Regions from separate parts of the Anaerobacillus alkaliphilus genome, predicted to be linked through region 2. Evidence: riboswitches for the same ligand, from Rfam matches in the RefSeq annotation. Region 2 holds a riboswitch; the other holds the start of a gene.

Region 1 (8,386 bases), 160 kb from region 2:
TAGCAAATAAATCAATAAACTAAAAGACAAGGGGAAAAGACAAGGGGACAGGTCCCTTGTCTCACTCACACCATGGAGGAAAGCTGAGGCTAAGACAAGGTTCCTACCTATCCTCTGTTTCACACAACAACAAATAGAGGAGCAAACTGACAGTTTGCTCCTCATCCTAGTTCACTTTTTCATAACTCTCTTTTACCCTGTTGACTCACTATTAGTGCTTATATGTCCTATGACTACAAAATCAAGAAAATGATTGCTAGGTACAGGCGGGCTAAATAAATATCCTTGAATTTCGTGACAATCTTCATTTTTAAGAAAATTTAGCTGGGCTGATTTTTCAATACCCTCAGCGACAACGCGTAAATGTAATTCCTGTGCTAAACGAATGATCATTTTTACAATTTGCTTATTTTTCTCATTGAACTGAAAGAAAAATGATCGATCAATCTTAATCGCAGAAATTAAATGGCTGAACTGTGTTAGATATCCTAACGATGAATAACCTGTTCCAAAGTCATCCAAAGATACGCGGATACCGAGTTGTTGGATATCAGAAAGAGTGTCGCGTGCTCGATTTTCATCAAGAATTAGCAATGTTTCTGTAATTTCAAACTCTAAATACCTAGTGTCAACTTCAGTTTGATGTAGAATACTCTCAATCTCCCTGATAAATTCTACTTGCATAAATTGTTTTGCTGATATGTTAACGGATATCGGTACTACCGGATACCCCTGCCTTTTTAGCTCCACGATATATTGACAGACTTTATTAAGGACTAGGTTACCTATCGGAATGATCAATCCTGTTTCTTCCGCTATCGGAATAAAATCACTTGGTGGAACAAATCCTCTTTCCTTATGCTTCCAGCGAAGTAAAGCCTCTGCACTAATAAGTTTTCCTTCTGTATCTACTCTAGGTTGATAGAAGACCTCAAATTCCTGATAGCGTAAAGCTTGTCGAAGTTCATTTTCTAACCGAAAATTCTTCTCTGTCTTTTCATTCATGGATTGTGTGAAAATTTGATAATTATTTTTGCCATTTTCCTTTGCATAATACAAGGCGGCATCCGCATTTTTAATAAGAGAGTTAGCATTCGTCCCATGATATGGATAGAACGTAATCCCAACACTTGTCGTTACTGTAAACTCATAATGATTGTATTGAAAAGGTTCATGTAGCGTTGTAAGTAAGGATATTGCTACTTCTTGAATGGTATCATTTGCCCCAGGAACAATTAAAAAGAATTCGTCTCCCCCTACTCGAGCCAGGAAACTGTTTTTTGGTATTATTTGCTTCCATCGATCTGTCACCATTCGTAATACCGCACTACCAGCTTCATGTCCTAAAGAGTCATTAATATATTTAAAACGATCCAAATCTAACGCAATAAGCGCAAATGAATTTCGACTGTTGGTTGCTAGCAGCAATTGATTTTGAAGTTCTTTTTCAAACATTCTGCGATTAGGTAGGTCCGTTAATGGATCATGATAGGCAAAATATTCGTTAAGCTCATATAGTTTTTTCTTTTCGGTTATGTCCATGACAGTTCCGAGTATGGCAGATTGCCCTTCATAGATAATCTTTGACACATGCAATTCTACATCTAAAAGAGAACCATCTAGATGGACAGCTTTTGCATAAATGTTTTTTTCCGACTGTCCTATTTCTAATTGTTTCACTTGGTTTAGAATGGCGGTACGATCCTCTAACACTACGTAACTCCATAGAGAGGTATGAATCAGTTGCTCATAACCCAACAAGTCATTTAACTGATAATTCGTAAATACCAAGGATCCTTCTACGGAAATAAATACGCCTAAATTAGAGTTTTCTACAATACTTCGATATTTCATTTCAGAACTTTGTAACAGTTTTTGTGTTGCTACTTTATCCGAAACATTCTTCACTATGGCTATAATTCCTACAACTTTGGAATTAATACTAATTGGAAGACAAGTGATAAATCCGTAGATGAGTTCTTTGTTTTTATGAACTAGAACAATGTCATAATCTTTAGCTATTCCCTTTACACCAATCTCAAACTGCTGCCATACCTTTTCAATATCATCAGGGTGTACTAGTCTACTAAAATCATTTCCCAGTAATTCTTCTTTGGAATATCCCAGGCCGTATTCAAACGATTTATTGACATGAACAAACTTACCTTGTAAGTTAACATGAGCTATTAAATCAGGATTTTGTTCAAATAAAATTTGATTGATGAGGTCTTGCTCAACGTTAGGTTGAACTTTTTGCTCATTAGAATTTGCTTGGTAATCAAGTTCTTTCAAACTTTTATCCTCCTAACTAAGTTGAACATTTCTAAAAACGACAATCATTTATCTTAGTAAAAAAAATACTCCTTGTATGAAGGAGTATTTGATCATCGTCTCCAGCAGCCAGGCTATCATAACTCTTATCATCATAGACCCGTGGCTTTGTGTCTTCACATTTTGTACATAAATTTAATTTTAATGTTAATCTAATCGACCGTCAAACTCAGCATTTCCTAATTCAGGAGATTACTGGCAGTTATAGACAAGGGGACAGGTCCCTTGTCTCACTCACACCATGGAGGAAAGCTGAAGTCTAGACAATGTTCCTGTCCCTCTATCCTACAGACAACAAAGAAGGAACAAACCGAACAGTCTGTTCCTCCTATCTTTAAATTTTTTTCAAGACTGACAAATGATTTATTTAATAACTAAGGGTGTCTACACCAACTATTGAACGAATTTTTGAACTAACTGCTGTGTTTTTTGTTGGGTTTGTTGATAAGTTGTTATTTGTTTCATAATCTCTTGGCTTTGCACTGAAGATGAAGTGTTGTACCAACCTTGTTGAGACATAAGTTGATAAACTTGGCCTTGCATTTGAAGGCAACTTTGTAAAAGCTGTTCAAATTGCTGACGGACTTCAGGACAATTAGACTCTGTCACAGCAGTCGTATATTCTCTAGCTGTTCGCTTTAAATCAGCTAAATAAGAATACACGATGTCCGGATCTTGTAATATTGGCATATGTTGCATTTGTTGATTCGATGGTTGATTCATTTGCTGTTGTTGCATGATAATCTCTCCTTTCTACTGAGTCTGACTAGTTCCCATGGATTGATGTTGCTGCATTACGTTCATTAGCTGTTGATAATGCTGTTGATGTTGATTTACCATTGTTTGGCATACTTGCTTAACATTTTGATTTTGAGTACTTCCAATGATTGCTACACATTGCTTAATTAACAAATCTTCGTTTGACATACTATCGACAATGTATTCTAACTCTTTTGTTGTTAATGGTTGCATAGATTTATCCCTCCTTTATCGAGCTTAATATTCCCTCTGGTTGTAGATTACTTACACCCAATAAAATTAATTTTCTTGTTAGATGCTTAGCGAATGTTTCCACAGTTAAAATCGGCAAGGATGTCCCTCTGTCTCAATGGAAAAAGAAAACAACAAAAAAATCAGCGAAATGGATATTACTTCTAAATGAATATATCAAATACTATTTACTATATGTGAGTATAATCCACAAAACTATACCAATAAAATAAAATAAAATATAAATTCTTTATAACCAATTTTAAAACGAGTATTTATATCTAAATGCTCATATTATTTATAAAACACCACACGAACCTCCAATTCTACGTAAACCAAAATTACTTAAAAAACACATAGTAAATTCCTGAAACAGCTAAATAGGCACCTAAATTGGAGGGAAATGATGGGCCCTATTAAAATGTAATTGGTGGATGGCCCCAGAAACGGTGAAGATGTCCCGGACCAGGGCTCTGGCATTTACCTATGTTGTCTAATAAAAAAAACTGTTTACCGATAGGTACCTTTTTTCAATGGGTGAATATCATGACCTTGAAAGGAGTGAGTCTTTAATGGATAGACATAATTACAGTTACTCACAGCAGTTACCGCAACTCTGTCATAAATATTTAAATTATCACTGTTCTTTTACAATTGCAGATGGGAGTACATTTGATGGGATTATTGAAAATGTAGGTCAGGATGGAGTTACCGTGCTTGTTGGCGAGGATGTTATGGATGAACCAGAGCAACGTGAGAATGAACGTCAATATTATGGGTATGGTTATGATTATGGCTATGGACGTCCTAGAAGAAGATTTAGACGTTTCCGACGCCAAGTATATCCTTTTCCAGCGTTAGCCACTTTAGCATTATTGCCATACATTTTCCCACAACCATATCCTTACTACCCTTATTACTAAGCTTTACACCCCCCTTTATTAAAATTAAGGTGCCTGACCCCCGATACGTTCGGACTGGGTAGGCACCCACCTTTGCTCCTAGAAGGTTTTTTGAAATGTCCTTACCAAGTGGACTAATCGACTGATTTGTCCACGAACGGTGCCAGGGAAAAGGCACCAGGATAATATAATACAATGAACCTGTCCTTCCGTCCCCTCTCTACAAAACAATCCTCTCTGGATGACTATAAACATTTAAACTTTGTCCACGGACAAACCCAATAGCGGTAATGCCTAAGTCATTCGCTAGATTAATTGCTAATGTTGTTGGGGCCGACTTTGACAGAATAATGCCCACTCCGATTTTTGAAACCTTTAACAAAACTTCAGATGAAATTCTTCCGCTAAAGGCAATCATTTTGTCAGTGATCGAAACTTTATTTTTTAAACAGTATCCGTGTATTTTATCTAACACATTATGTCTTCCTATATCAGATCTTGATAGCAAGATTTGATTGTTCGTACAAAGAGATCCATTATGAAGTCCGCCAGTTAGTTGAAAGTCTGTGGATTCCTCTTGCATTTTTTTCATTAAGGCAAAGCAATGCGAGACGGAAACTTCAATATTCTTCATAAACGTTTTCGCTGTTTTCACATCGTTATGAAGGTAAAATTGTCTACTTTTCCCGCAGCATGCGCCAATAAATCGTTTTGAATAAAAGTCTTTGCTAAAGGTCTGCTTTTGTACTAACTCCACATAAGCAAAACCGCGATCTTCATCAATCGATAAAGCCTCTATATCTTCAATTAAACGAATGACTCCTTCTGAAGCTAAAAAACCAATCACTAATTCATCTAAATGGTCAGGGGTACATACCATTGTCGCAAACTCTTCCCCGTCGACAACGATCGTTAATGGATACTCGATGGCGATCACGTCGTCGACTTCTTCAAACGTATGACCATTGAATTTCCTAATTTTTCGACTTTCCATCATGGAGAAAAGCCTCCTTTAGCTAACCTCTGTTTCAAGATCTTCAATCCGTTTTTCTAAGTAATTCACATCTTTTCTGGCATGAAAACGTTCTGCTTTTTCAACTTTCACGGCAACACTATATTGAGGGATACCGGACGGACCATCATAAATCCCTTTAGGAATTAAGAAGTTCCCTTCTGGAAAATGAAGTCCAATATTCCCCCTAATAATCTCAGCAAAATGCGCTTTCCCTTGGAATGTACCATGCTCATTGTAGACGACTATTGGTTCACCATTGATAATGTTCAATTCATTTGCATCTTTTTCATTCAGCAATACATCATAGCGTTCTGTCCCGTTAAAAGGATCAATCTTGTTATAGATCATCGAATTAAATTGCTTGCCCCGTCGCGTCATCACATAAAATTGACCTTCGGATTTTTTCAACTTAGGAATTTCGATTGAAAGTAAGTTTGCTTTTTCATCCGGAGTAGGAAAAATCCCATCCTCACATAACCATGCCCCACCCCACTGAAACACATCTCCTTGCTTTTTCAGGTATTGAACACCATCATAATTTGGATTTGCATTAGCAATTTCATCACGAATCGCTTGACCGTCCTTAAAATCTATCAGACTAGCAAAATCTGGCTTTACACGTTTTGCTAAATCAATATATATTTTCCACTCTGCTCGTGCCTCTTTCACTGCCTGTTTATTCCCCTCAATTTCTGGTGAGTAATAAACCATCCGTTCCGTTGACGTAGAGGTTCCGCCACCTTCTTGTTCATAGCGTGTTTTTGCTGGAAGGACGATCACAGCTTCTTTTGCATCTACTAACGTCGATGTATTAAAAATAATGTCTTGGTGAACACGAATATCTAGCTGTGATAAAGCTTTCTCTACAAAAACTGGATTAGGCATCGTTTCTAAGAAGTTACCACCACTCATGTAGTAGAGCTTTAACTTTCTAGCATGATCATTAGGTAAAAGTGCATTTTCAAGAGAAACTCCTAAAATATCACCTTGCCATTTCGGAAGATTAAACTTCCATAGCGCTTCAATCCGTTTCACATTTTTTTCATCCCAGCCACCACCTGGTAAAACAAATGGGTCACAACCCATTTCACTCGTACCCTGCACGCTCGAATGACCTCTAAAAGGCATGAGACCATTATTTTTCCGACCAATAAATCCTCTTAAAAGAGCTAGGTTTGCGACTTGTGAAATGTTATCCGTCGCAAATGAATGCATCGTTAATCCTAGAGCCCAGGCAAACACGGCATTTTTACTACGGGCTAAAAGCTCTGATAACTCTCCAATTCTTTCTTTTGAAATACCGGATGATTTTACTATTTCATCCCATGATTGTTTGTTGACGTGAGCTTTTAACTCATCATAATGTTTTACATGTTTCTGAACAAAATGATGGTTAATCGCTGAACCATGAGCTTTTTCTTCCAGCTCAAACCAATGCTTCATAATCCCATGCATAAAGGCAATATCGCCACCGATGTTTACTTGGTAAAAATCATCGGCAACCTTCGTACCGAATAACGCAGATTCTAGGTTAGATGGAACCCAATATTTTTCCATCGCTGGCTCTTTATAAGGGTTTACGACAATGATTTTCGTCCCCTTCTTCTTGGCAGCCAACATATATTTCGTAGAAACTGGTGAACTATTCGAGGCAACACTTCCCCAGAACAATAGGACATCTGTTCCAATCCAGTCTTGGTAATTGGCCGTACTTGCCCCAACTCCAATTGAACGGACTAACCCTGTTTTTGAAGGCGAGTGACAAATGCGCGAGGCATTATCAATATTATTTGTTCCTAGAAATCGTGCGACTTTCCCAGCGACATAGTATGATTCATTGGTAATTCCTCTTGAAGTTAAATAGAATGCATACTGTTCTGGATCTAATGATTTTATTTTTGCTGCAATCATATCCATCGCATCGTCCCAGCTAATGCGAGAAAATTTCCTTTCTCCCTTTCGACGAATTAAAGGGTATGGGATCCGTCCTAATTGCCTGAGCTCTGCACTGCTATATTTTTTCAATTCATCAATATCAGCGTGAACAATCTCCTGTTTCATCGCTGGCATTGTATTTAAACGTAAAACATTTAATCGCGTCGTACACATGTGTGCACCCTTAAGCGTTTGATCCTGCAGACCCGAAACACCTAACGCGCAGCCGTCGCACACACCTTTTGTCAGGATATTAGAGGCATAATGTAAATTATCTTTATTCTCCCAGACCACTTTCACAGCATCCCGAATATGTTTAGGCTTTACTTTGCCTAAACCGAATGGAATAGGACTTACCCAATGCCGTGGCGTAGGCATTTTTGAAATCGATATCGGACCTTGGTGTTTGCTTTTTCCCATAAGTATTTCCTCCCCTCATCGGACAAGGGGACAGGTACCTTGTCCTACCTGTTCCTTCGTCTCTTGGCATACTTACTTAGCTATGAATATTGTATTCAAACATCAGCGTATTTAAGTCTGAATTTTCACAGAATGTTCAAAATTATGAGGAAAGACAAAGATAACAACAAAAAAGAAGCAAACTGAACAGCTGCTCCTCAATGCTATTTATAACTCGTCCTCACTAGATGGACTATTTGATTAATTTGTCCACGGAGGGTGCCAGGCACCTTAATTTATGTATCTTTGTTAGCTTATTTCATTAAATTGCTTCCCATACACTAAATTATGAGCAATTAGAAATATTACTATATAAAAAGGAAACGAAGCGATATAATGCCAATTTGGGTAATCAAAAAATCCAAGCCAGTCGAAAAGTGGTTCAGCGCCAAAAGCTGTAGTGGTAGCGAAAAATAATGATTTTGGGATGGGACCTATATTTGGTTTTATCTGGATAATTGTCATAATATATACTGGCATTAATGAAAAATCCCAAGCTAAAAAGTCAGGTATGACTGGAATTGTCTTAACATTATATCTCCACAAGCCCATTGTTACCCCTATATAATTCAGCCATGTGGCAATAAACATTGCCCAAATTCCACCTAATAAAAGTCGTTGGGTACTATCCTTTTTTCGAAAGATAAGCCACCATATCCAAGGGTCTAGTACCAAGAATATTGATACCCACCACCCGCTACTAAAGACTATATTCTCAGACCAAATCTCGACCACTCTACTATTGGCCTTACAA
Region 2 (8,386 bases):
TGGAGACAACACTCCACTTATGATAAGAATTGCAAGTGCAAAAAATACGATAAAGTCAGGTCTAGCAATCTCTTTCATCAGACTAATAAGCATCCCAATTACAATAAATAGGACAAAAGCAATTTCAATAGTCATTTTACACACTCCGCAATTCAGCCTCTAAAAATTAAATTCTTATAATTCTTATGTATTTACTATGAATTAAGTTTTAAAAAAGACATACCGCCGTAATGGTATGAAGTATGCCTTCCTAATTCAATTCACAAATAATTTACCTAATAATAATCCGATAATTCCAATGTGTCAACATATATTTATACCTACTCTAACGTACTCGATAAATCCTCTAATTCTTTCACCACAAAACACTCGTCATCACCATTCAGTGCTGCTACCAAATTTCTAGCAGCTAGCATAGCCATTGCATGTCTTGTTTCACTCGTTGCTGAACCAATGTGAGGAAGTGTGACGACATTCGGCATTTTTAACAGTGGATTATTTGGATTTGTAGGCTCTTCTTGGTAGACGTCTAACCCAGCTGCTAAGATTTCGCCTGTTTGTAAAGCCTGGATCAACGATTCTTCATCTACTGTTTGGCCCCTTGATCCATTTATAAAAATGGCAGACTTCTTCATTAACTGAAACTCCCTCTCCCCAATTAGATTTCTTGTTTCACTCGTCAGTGGCACCATGAGGACAACGAAGTCAGATTCACTTAAAAGTTGATCCAATTCCTTCGCGTGGACATCTAACCTTTCTTCTGCTTCTAAGTTACGGTTGCGATTATAATAAGACACTTCCATATCAAAGCCAAACTTTGCTCTTTTCGCAATCACTTCACCTATTCTTCCCATCCCAATAATTCCAAGTTTCTTATGATGGACATCTACTCCGAACATAGCCCCAGCTGTGCCTTTTTTCCATTCGCCGCTTTTAGTTAATGCATCAAGCTCAGGAATTCTTCTTGCGGTAGAAAGCATTAAAGCAATGACTAAATCTGCGACCGTATCATCTAAAACAAAAGGGGTATGGGTACCAAGTACCCGATGTTTTTTCATAGCTTCAATATCAAAATGATTGTAACCAACCGAAACTGTACTAACGACTCGAAGATTTGGAGCAGATTGTAACAATTCTTCGTTAATAGGAGTCCCAGAAGTGATTAGACCGTGCACATCTGCCACTTCATTAAAAAGCTGCTCTCTTGTCAAAGGTCCTTGTTGGTCCCATTCATTTAAAATAACATGTTTTTTCAAATATTCTTTTACATCGCTAGGTAAAGCTTGTACTGTAAACACTTTCTGTTTATTCATCATCTGCCCCCAATGTAAATTTATCACCATTACTATTTCGACTTCTAAGTATTTTTCCCTTGTTTTAAAAGAAAAGTCGCACCTCTTCAGATGCAACCTAAGATCAATTTATTTTCCTGAATGCTCTACGTTCTGCGTATTCCAAACACTTATAACAGACATTTACCTTTTGATCGTATACTTCATATTTTGTAAAATAGCCTTTTTTCCCTTTACAAAAGTAACATTTTTTAATAAATAATGATTGAAAGAACTCTAGCACCCTACCAATCCCCCTAAAAGTTACTCCATTGTTATAGTTTACGAAACAAAGAAGAAAATTGTGACTCCAAAGACTTTCAACCTAATATTCTCGTAGATTTTTACATATTTTACTATAATTCAACATATGAAAGCCAGTACTATGTATTCATTTCTAGAAATGTAAGAATTAACCCTACCTTTTTATTTTACTTCGAAAAAGGTGTTTGTTACACTTGTGTTTATACATAGAATAAAGGAGTGGTATTTTGATTAAGAAAAAATTAGTAACCGTATTAGCGAGTGTATGTTTAATGATTGGACTAGCAGCCTGTGGAGGAAATGAAGAAGCTACACCAGAATTAGAAGAAAATGAGCCAGTGGCAATGGTAAATGGACAACCTATTTCTCAACAGTCACTAGCATTTCAATATGAACAAGTGAAATTATCTTACCAACAAATGGGATTAGAAATTAATGAAGAAACAGAAGCTCAAATTAAATTACATGTATTAGACCAGCTTGTTAATTCAACACTTATTACTCAAGCTGCAGTTGAAGAAGGCTTTGAAGCTTCTCAAGATGAAATCCAAGCCCAGCTAGACTTATTTATTGAAGAATATGGTACTGAAGAAGAATTCGTTGAAGTACTTGAAATGAATAACTTTACTTTAGCTAGTTTTTCAGATGAAATTAAAAGCCAGATAACGATTAATAAGTATATCGAAAATAAAATTGCTGAACCTGTCATTACTTCTAGTGAAGTTGAAGAACGCTATGAGCAGTATAAGCAGCAAACAGAAAACATGCCTGAACTTGAAGAAGTTTATGCACAACTAGAAGCTGAAATTAGAGACGAGAAAAATCAGGCGTCGATTGGCGAACTAGTTGATCAATTAAAAGCAACTAGTGAGATTAACATTCTTATTTAACTATGAAAGAGGAGCCTGTCACCCTAGGCTCCTCTTCCTTATGCTTCTTGCTTTGCTAAATACTTTTCAAATTTCTCCTCAGGTAACGGATAGCTAAAATGATAGCCCTGTCCGATCAAGCCTTTTGCTGCTAAGAAGCTCGCTTGTTCTTCTGTTTCAATGCCTTCAATCACAACATTAGCTTCGATTTCTCTTCCCATCTGAATAATAGCTCCTAACAAACCTGAAGACTTTTTATTCTTCATTACATCATGTAAAAAGGATTGATCTATCTTTAGATTATCAATGTCAATCGAATTGATCATACTTAATGACGAATAACCAATTCCAAAATCGTCGATCGTAATTTGTATCCCCATCTCCCTTAGTTGATTAATGATGTCGGATGCTTCATTAACGTTAATCATAACTCTTTCAGTAATCTCTATTTCTAATAAATGAGAAGGAAGTTTCGTTTCACTCAATACAGTTTGAACGATACGAATAAAATGAGGATCCATAAATTGACGTGCAGAAACATTGACAGCAATTGGCGCCTCGAGTAAACCGAGATCGTACCAATATTTATTTTTTGTACAGGCTTCTCTCAACACCCACTCGCCAATGTCAACAATCAGTCCAGTTTCCTCAGTGATCGGAATAAATTCTGCAGGTGATACAGACCCAAAAATAGGATTCCAACGTAAGAGTGCCTCAATTCCAACAACTCTGTTTAAATCTAAGTCAATCTTAGGTTGGTAGTGGAGAGTAAATTCCTGTTGGTCAATTGCTCTCCGTAAGGCATTTTCAAGCTGGCCTTTGCGGATGACTCGTTCATTTAAACTTTCTGTAAAAAATTGATAGTTATTTTTACCCATATCTTTCGCTAAGTACATCGCTAAATCGGCATTCTTAATCAAACTTTCGGCATCCATGCCATAATTAGGGTACAGACTAACTCCAATACTCGGTGTAATATACACTTCATTTCCGGCTAATAACGTTGGCTGCTTTAGTTTTTGAATAATCCGTTCGGAAACGCTACATAAGTCTTCAATACTAGTATTCTCGATAAGTAATAAAAACTCATCTCCGCCCTGCCGAGAGATGACATCACCTTCACTCAAACAGGAACTCATAATCGAGACAACTCTTTGAAGCAATAAATCACCAACATGATGGCCTAGGGTATCGTTAATCGTTTTGAAATTATCAAAATCAATAAACAAGACTCCTAATGTCGACTTCGTCTCGCTCGCTCTTTTTATCGCCTCTTCAAGCTTCAAACTGAACAAATAACGATTTGGTAGTCCTGTTAATTGATCTTTATAGGCTAACTCTTTGATTTCATTCTCAGCTTTTCTCTTGTCTGTAATATCTTTAACGAAAGCCATCACACTAACGGAAGTATTGTGTTTAAAGATCGGAACGATATTGATATCAACGATCACTTGATGTCCACCTTTATGATTAATCACACCTTCAACTCGTTGTCCATTCCCTTGTTTCACTGCTGTAAAAATTTGATCTAGTTCTTGATAAGAATTGGCATCAATGAACGTTGTACTATTAATTCTTAAGAGCTCCTCTTTGCTATACCCTGTTAATGTTTCCGCTGCTGGATTTACACTAAAAAGCTTACCGTTGTGATCTAGTTCAAAGATTGCATCTAAAGAATTTTGGTATAACGAATGAAACTTTTGTCGGGTTGACTCCAACTCTACTAGTACTTTGTTAAGTTCTTGTTCGGCAGTTTTCTGTGCGGTTATGTCGCGTGCCATATAAACAAAACGACATACCTTATCTTCTTCAATGATCGGGTTACAGTTTCCTTGAAGATACACCCAGTGGCCGTGTTTATGTAAAAAGCGAGAAGTAATGGTTATTACTTGAAGATTTTCAAGAACCTTTTTCAAATTTCTTTTCACAATACGAAGATCATCGGGATGAACAAAGTCCAATATCGATTTGCCTATCAGCTCTCGCAACGTATATCCTAAATACTTCTCATGTGAAGATGAGGCATACTCAAAAATGCCCTTCTGATCAATAATCCCCACGAAGTCTGATACATTTTCAGCTAACAGTCGGTATTTCTTTTCGCTTTCATAGAGTTTCTTATCTGTATTTCGTTGTTCAATAGCAATAGAAGCTAAGTGAGCAAACACTTCTAATAGTTCTAATTCGTCTTTCAGCGGTTCACGGGTTTCACGGTAATAGAGAGCAAAAGTTCCCAGAACGGTTTCTTCAGAGGAAATGATCGGTTTTGACCAGCAAGCCTTTAACCCATAGGAAAGCGCAAGCGATTTGTAGTTTTTCCACCGGTCATCGGTTTCAATGTCCTTAACAATCACTGTTTCCATGAAAAACGCAGCTGTTCCACATGATCCGACTCCTGGTCCAATCTTTGTACCAGCTAACGCTTGATTATATGCATCAGCTAAGCTTGGTCCAACACCTTTTTCCAACGTTTGATTTTGCTCGTTGTAAAGAAGGATTGAACAAATAGTACCGGTGATCAATGTTTCTATTTCTAAAGCAAGACTCTTTAGGATTACTGTTAATTCGTTACCCGTTGCAATTTGTTTTAATATGTTATTCTGCGAATTTAGTACCTGTTTATCGAGTGTTTTCATTTACGTACAATTCCTTTCATCTATTAATAAGATCAAAGTTTAACTCAAGCATCAATAAATTGAATGTCGTTAAAAACAAAAAAAACACCCGTCAGGATGTTTTTCCTAAAACGGCACCTGGCTGGCGTAACATAATGTTGTAGCCCCTATAGTTTTGCGTCCCAACATTTCTGTTGGTTTGCCCGAACGTTTCTTATTTAATTAGAAATTTAGTAAAATAGACCTACCAATACTTTACCATGAATATCTTAATATTACCAATATTTTATATTAATCTAGCCTCTCGTACAAGTTCAAATTAATAAATTCGGAAGTAGTTATTTTTCAATGATAATACTTCGAGATGAGGCTTGATAGTTGACCTTGGCACCGAACTGTTCGGAAACAAAACGAATTGGAACAAAAGTCCGACCATTATTAATTTCTGGTGCAACATCGATTAACCTCTTTTGACCGTTGACCAGTACGTGTTGGTCATTAACAGTTAATACGATCGTGTTACCACCATTTTTTATCGTCACTGTTTTTGCATTTGGATCCCAATGAACATGTGCTCCAAAAGCTTCACTAATTACCCTAATCGGGACAAGCGTACGGTTATTTTTTAGATATGGTGGATGATCTAAAACAGCATTTTTCCCGTTTAGTAACCAACTGGGTTGATTAAGCCAAAACATCATTTCCGTTTGAAGATAAATTTTGGAATGCCAAAAAGCAACACCATTTTGCTGTAGACGCTTAATCATCTCTACGGTTTCTTTACCAGAGAGAGGATTATTAAAGATAAATACAGTTTTCAGGCTTGGAAGCGTATTTAATGGCGTCAGAATACGAATATTATTACTGTCTGCATAAATAGTTTCCAAGTTTAATAGATATTTTAATGGATCAATACTCTCTACGCGATTGTAACTAAACTTCAAGTATTGTAATTCTTGAAGTTCCTTCAAAACAGTGATGTTCGAAATTGAATTCGACGATATATCAAGAACCGTGAGTTCTCTTAACAATCGCAAATCGTTGATATCCTGAATAAAGTTACTTGATAGATTTAGATTTTTAAGGTTTGTCAATGACGCTAACGGTGATAAGTTTCTTATACTATTTTGACTCACATCTAACTCTTCTAAATGAACAAGAGAAGCAAGTGGACGTATATCTTTAATGCCCATGAAAACCAAACTAAGACTTCTTAATGTTGTTAGTTTACTAATTTGGTTTAAATCAAGATTACCTCTTAATTCGTAATCATACAGTAACAATTGTTGTAAATTTGGAAGCTCTTCTAACGGAGTAAAATCCTTTATTGGGTTATGCCATATTGAAACTCCTTCTAATGAGGCTAATTGTTCAATACCCTTTAGATCTTCTAGCCCGTTTCCAACTAAAACTAATTCCCTCAAATCCATCTGTACTAGAAAACCTAAGTCACTTAAAGGAATGGCTGCTAACGTTAATGACTCTATTCCCGATAGATTTAGAACTGGTGCTAAGTCACGTACCTCAGATCCATAAATTGACAGTTTTTGTAGTTTCGGAAGCTCATGTAAGAGCTGCAAATCACTGATCCTTCTAGTATCTATAGATAGATGGTTTATCTTTTTTAAACCAACCACTAATTTAAGATCCTCTTGAGAGATCGAATGGTTTATGATTAATGTCTTTACATTTTGTAAATGCTGAATTCCTTCTAGCGTATCGGTGCTACCTTCAATGTTTAGTTCAGTAACTTTCTCTACGTCCTCCTTAGTAATCGGTCCTTCCGGCATTTTTAGTTGAATCCTAATAGCTCTTTCTAAGTTAGGATCTGGAAAAGACAGCGTTTGATCATTTGCTGAGACTTCTGCTCCTTGTCCAATAATAGAAACTACGACCATTATTAGCACTAGTATGTATTTTTTCATCTGTAACCCTCCCATGCTTACAAGTATTTTATCATTAACAATACTTGTAAAATAGACTTTATTGCCGACTGGGAATAGTTACCTTTTAAATCAAACAGATATTCCTACCGTAATTGATCAGAGATAGATAAGGATCACTTTCATCTAAACCTAATACTTTACAAAAAGCTGGCTCAGTTTTATATCCCCGCTGTTTCAAGCTGATAACTTGATCTCTCAAGGTAGGGATGCATTTTATTAGTTGGTCTTCAATTATCATATGAAGGTAAGCGTTTTGTTCGAAAACAGGCTGCGGTTGACCAAACAATTCAAACTCATATCCCTCAAATAAAAAATTGGCTTTTACGACGGGTACATCTCTAATTATTACTTCCTTTAGTCGATAATTATCGAGGTGACTGTATAAATCTTTCACTTGCTCTCTAAATCTACTGAAATTATGAACTTCCATAATGATGTCTAGATCAGAACCATCTACATCAATTCCAATCGGTAAAGTTCCACATAGGATCGGGGTGTAAATAGCGAGATTATCCATGATCCCTACCTTTTGGATCGCATCGTACGCTCTTCGTTGCCGCTCATTGCCCAATTTTAAATAGTCAATTGATGTAAACATTAGTACCCACCCCTCTTGCTATGAAAAATTGGATTCCTCTCACTAAAGATAAATGAAGTTAAAACTTCCTCGTCGGCCTTCACTAATTTCTCGCTGATTTCTTGCGTGCTATCGGCATAGGTAAAACCTTGCGCATCTTCATAAGCCTGAAGCATATCTACAAGGACCGAAAGTTCTTCAAACATAAGACCTTGATCCTGTCCCTCATTAATTTCTCTCATCATTTGATAGAGATATCCATGTAAGGAGATATGAAAAAGACTGATATTCGCAGGAATCGAAATGCCCCTTTGCCTTTCAAGTTGAATGAGGTGATAGTTAACGGACACTGCCATTATTAGTTCTTCTATAGCCACTTCTTCTCCCCTAATTGCTTTGTCTAGCTGGTACTTCACAGCTTCCTGGCCTTTTACATAATCTATAAGGGTGGTTCTTTCAAGCGTTGAAAGTGTATCCTCTACTTTTGATTGTTTGGTAATGTAAATTCCAAGTACACTTGCTAACATAATATTAAACACTAAGCCGACAATAAAATGCTTTTTATAATCCAAATCATTCATCACTCCTAAACAAGTATTACTCATTTACTAGTTTAACATTATTTTCCTTCAAGTGATCAAAAAACAGCGAACCATAATTCTGGCTCACTGCTTTTCTCACACCTATTTAGCAATTTTTTTATTCTTTTCAAGCTTGGCTAATTCACCATTTAGCTTTCCGAATAATGTAAAGAAGTACATTTGAAAGTCAGCACGAAGTGACC

The links. A riboswitch is a leader RNA that binds a small molecule or an ion and turns the genes downstream of it on or off. The one in region 2 is predicted to bind cyclic di-GMP.
Region 1: another riboswitch for cyclic di-GMP. It lies ahead of DS745_RS21205 (sensor domain-containing protein); the one in region 2 lies ahead of DS745_RS20515 (EAL domain-containing protein).

What each region holds. Positions count from the first base shown of each region.
Region 1 covers NZ_QOUX01000047.1:168,482-176,867, reverse strand. The annotation lists gene DS745_RS21205 (sensor domain-containing protein) at 193-2,292, opposite strand; cyclic di-GMP riboswitch class I at 2,393-2,481, opposite strand; gene DS745_RS21200 (spore coat protein) at 2,725-3,069, opposite strand; gene DS745_RS21195 (hypothetical protein) at 3,085-3,303, opposite strand; gene DS745_RS21190 (hypothetical protein) at 3,894-4,244, shown strand; gene fdhD (formate dehydrogenase accessory sulfurtransferase FdhD) at 4,444-5,217, opposite strand; gene DS745_RS21180 (FdhF/YdeP family oxidoreductase) at 5,236-7,593, opposite strand; gene DS745_RS21175 (CBO0543 family protein) at 7,882-8,307, opposite strand.
Region 2 covers NZ_QOUX01000047.1:11,730-20,115, reverse strand. The annotation lists gene DS745_RS20530 (SLC13 family permease) at 1-135, opposite strand, end outside; gene DS745_RS20525 (2-hydroxyacid dehydrogenase) at 321-1,313, opposite strand; gene DS745_RS20520 (SurA N-terminal domain-containing protein) at 1,823-2,485, shown strand; gene DS745_RS20515 (EAL domain-containing protein) at 2,524-5,100, opposite strand; cyclic di-GMP riboswitch class I at 5,210-5,293, opposite strand; gene DS745_RS20510 (stalk domain-containing protein) at 5,418-7,004, opposite strand; gene DS745_RS20505 (DUF4269 domain-containing protein) at 7,090-7,623, opposite strand; gene DS745_RS20500 (hypothetical protein) at 7,623-8,174, opposite strand; gene DS745_RS20495 (Mpo1-like protein) at 8,286-8,386, opposite strand, start outside.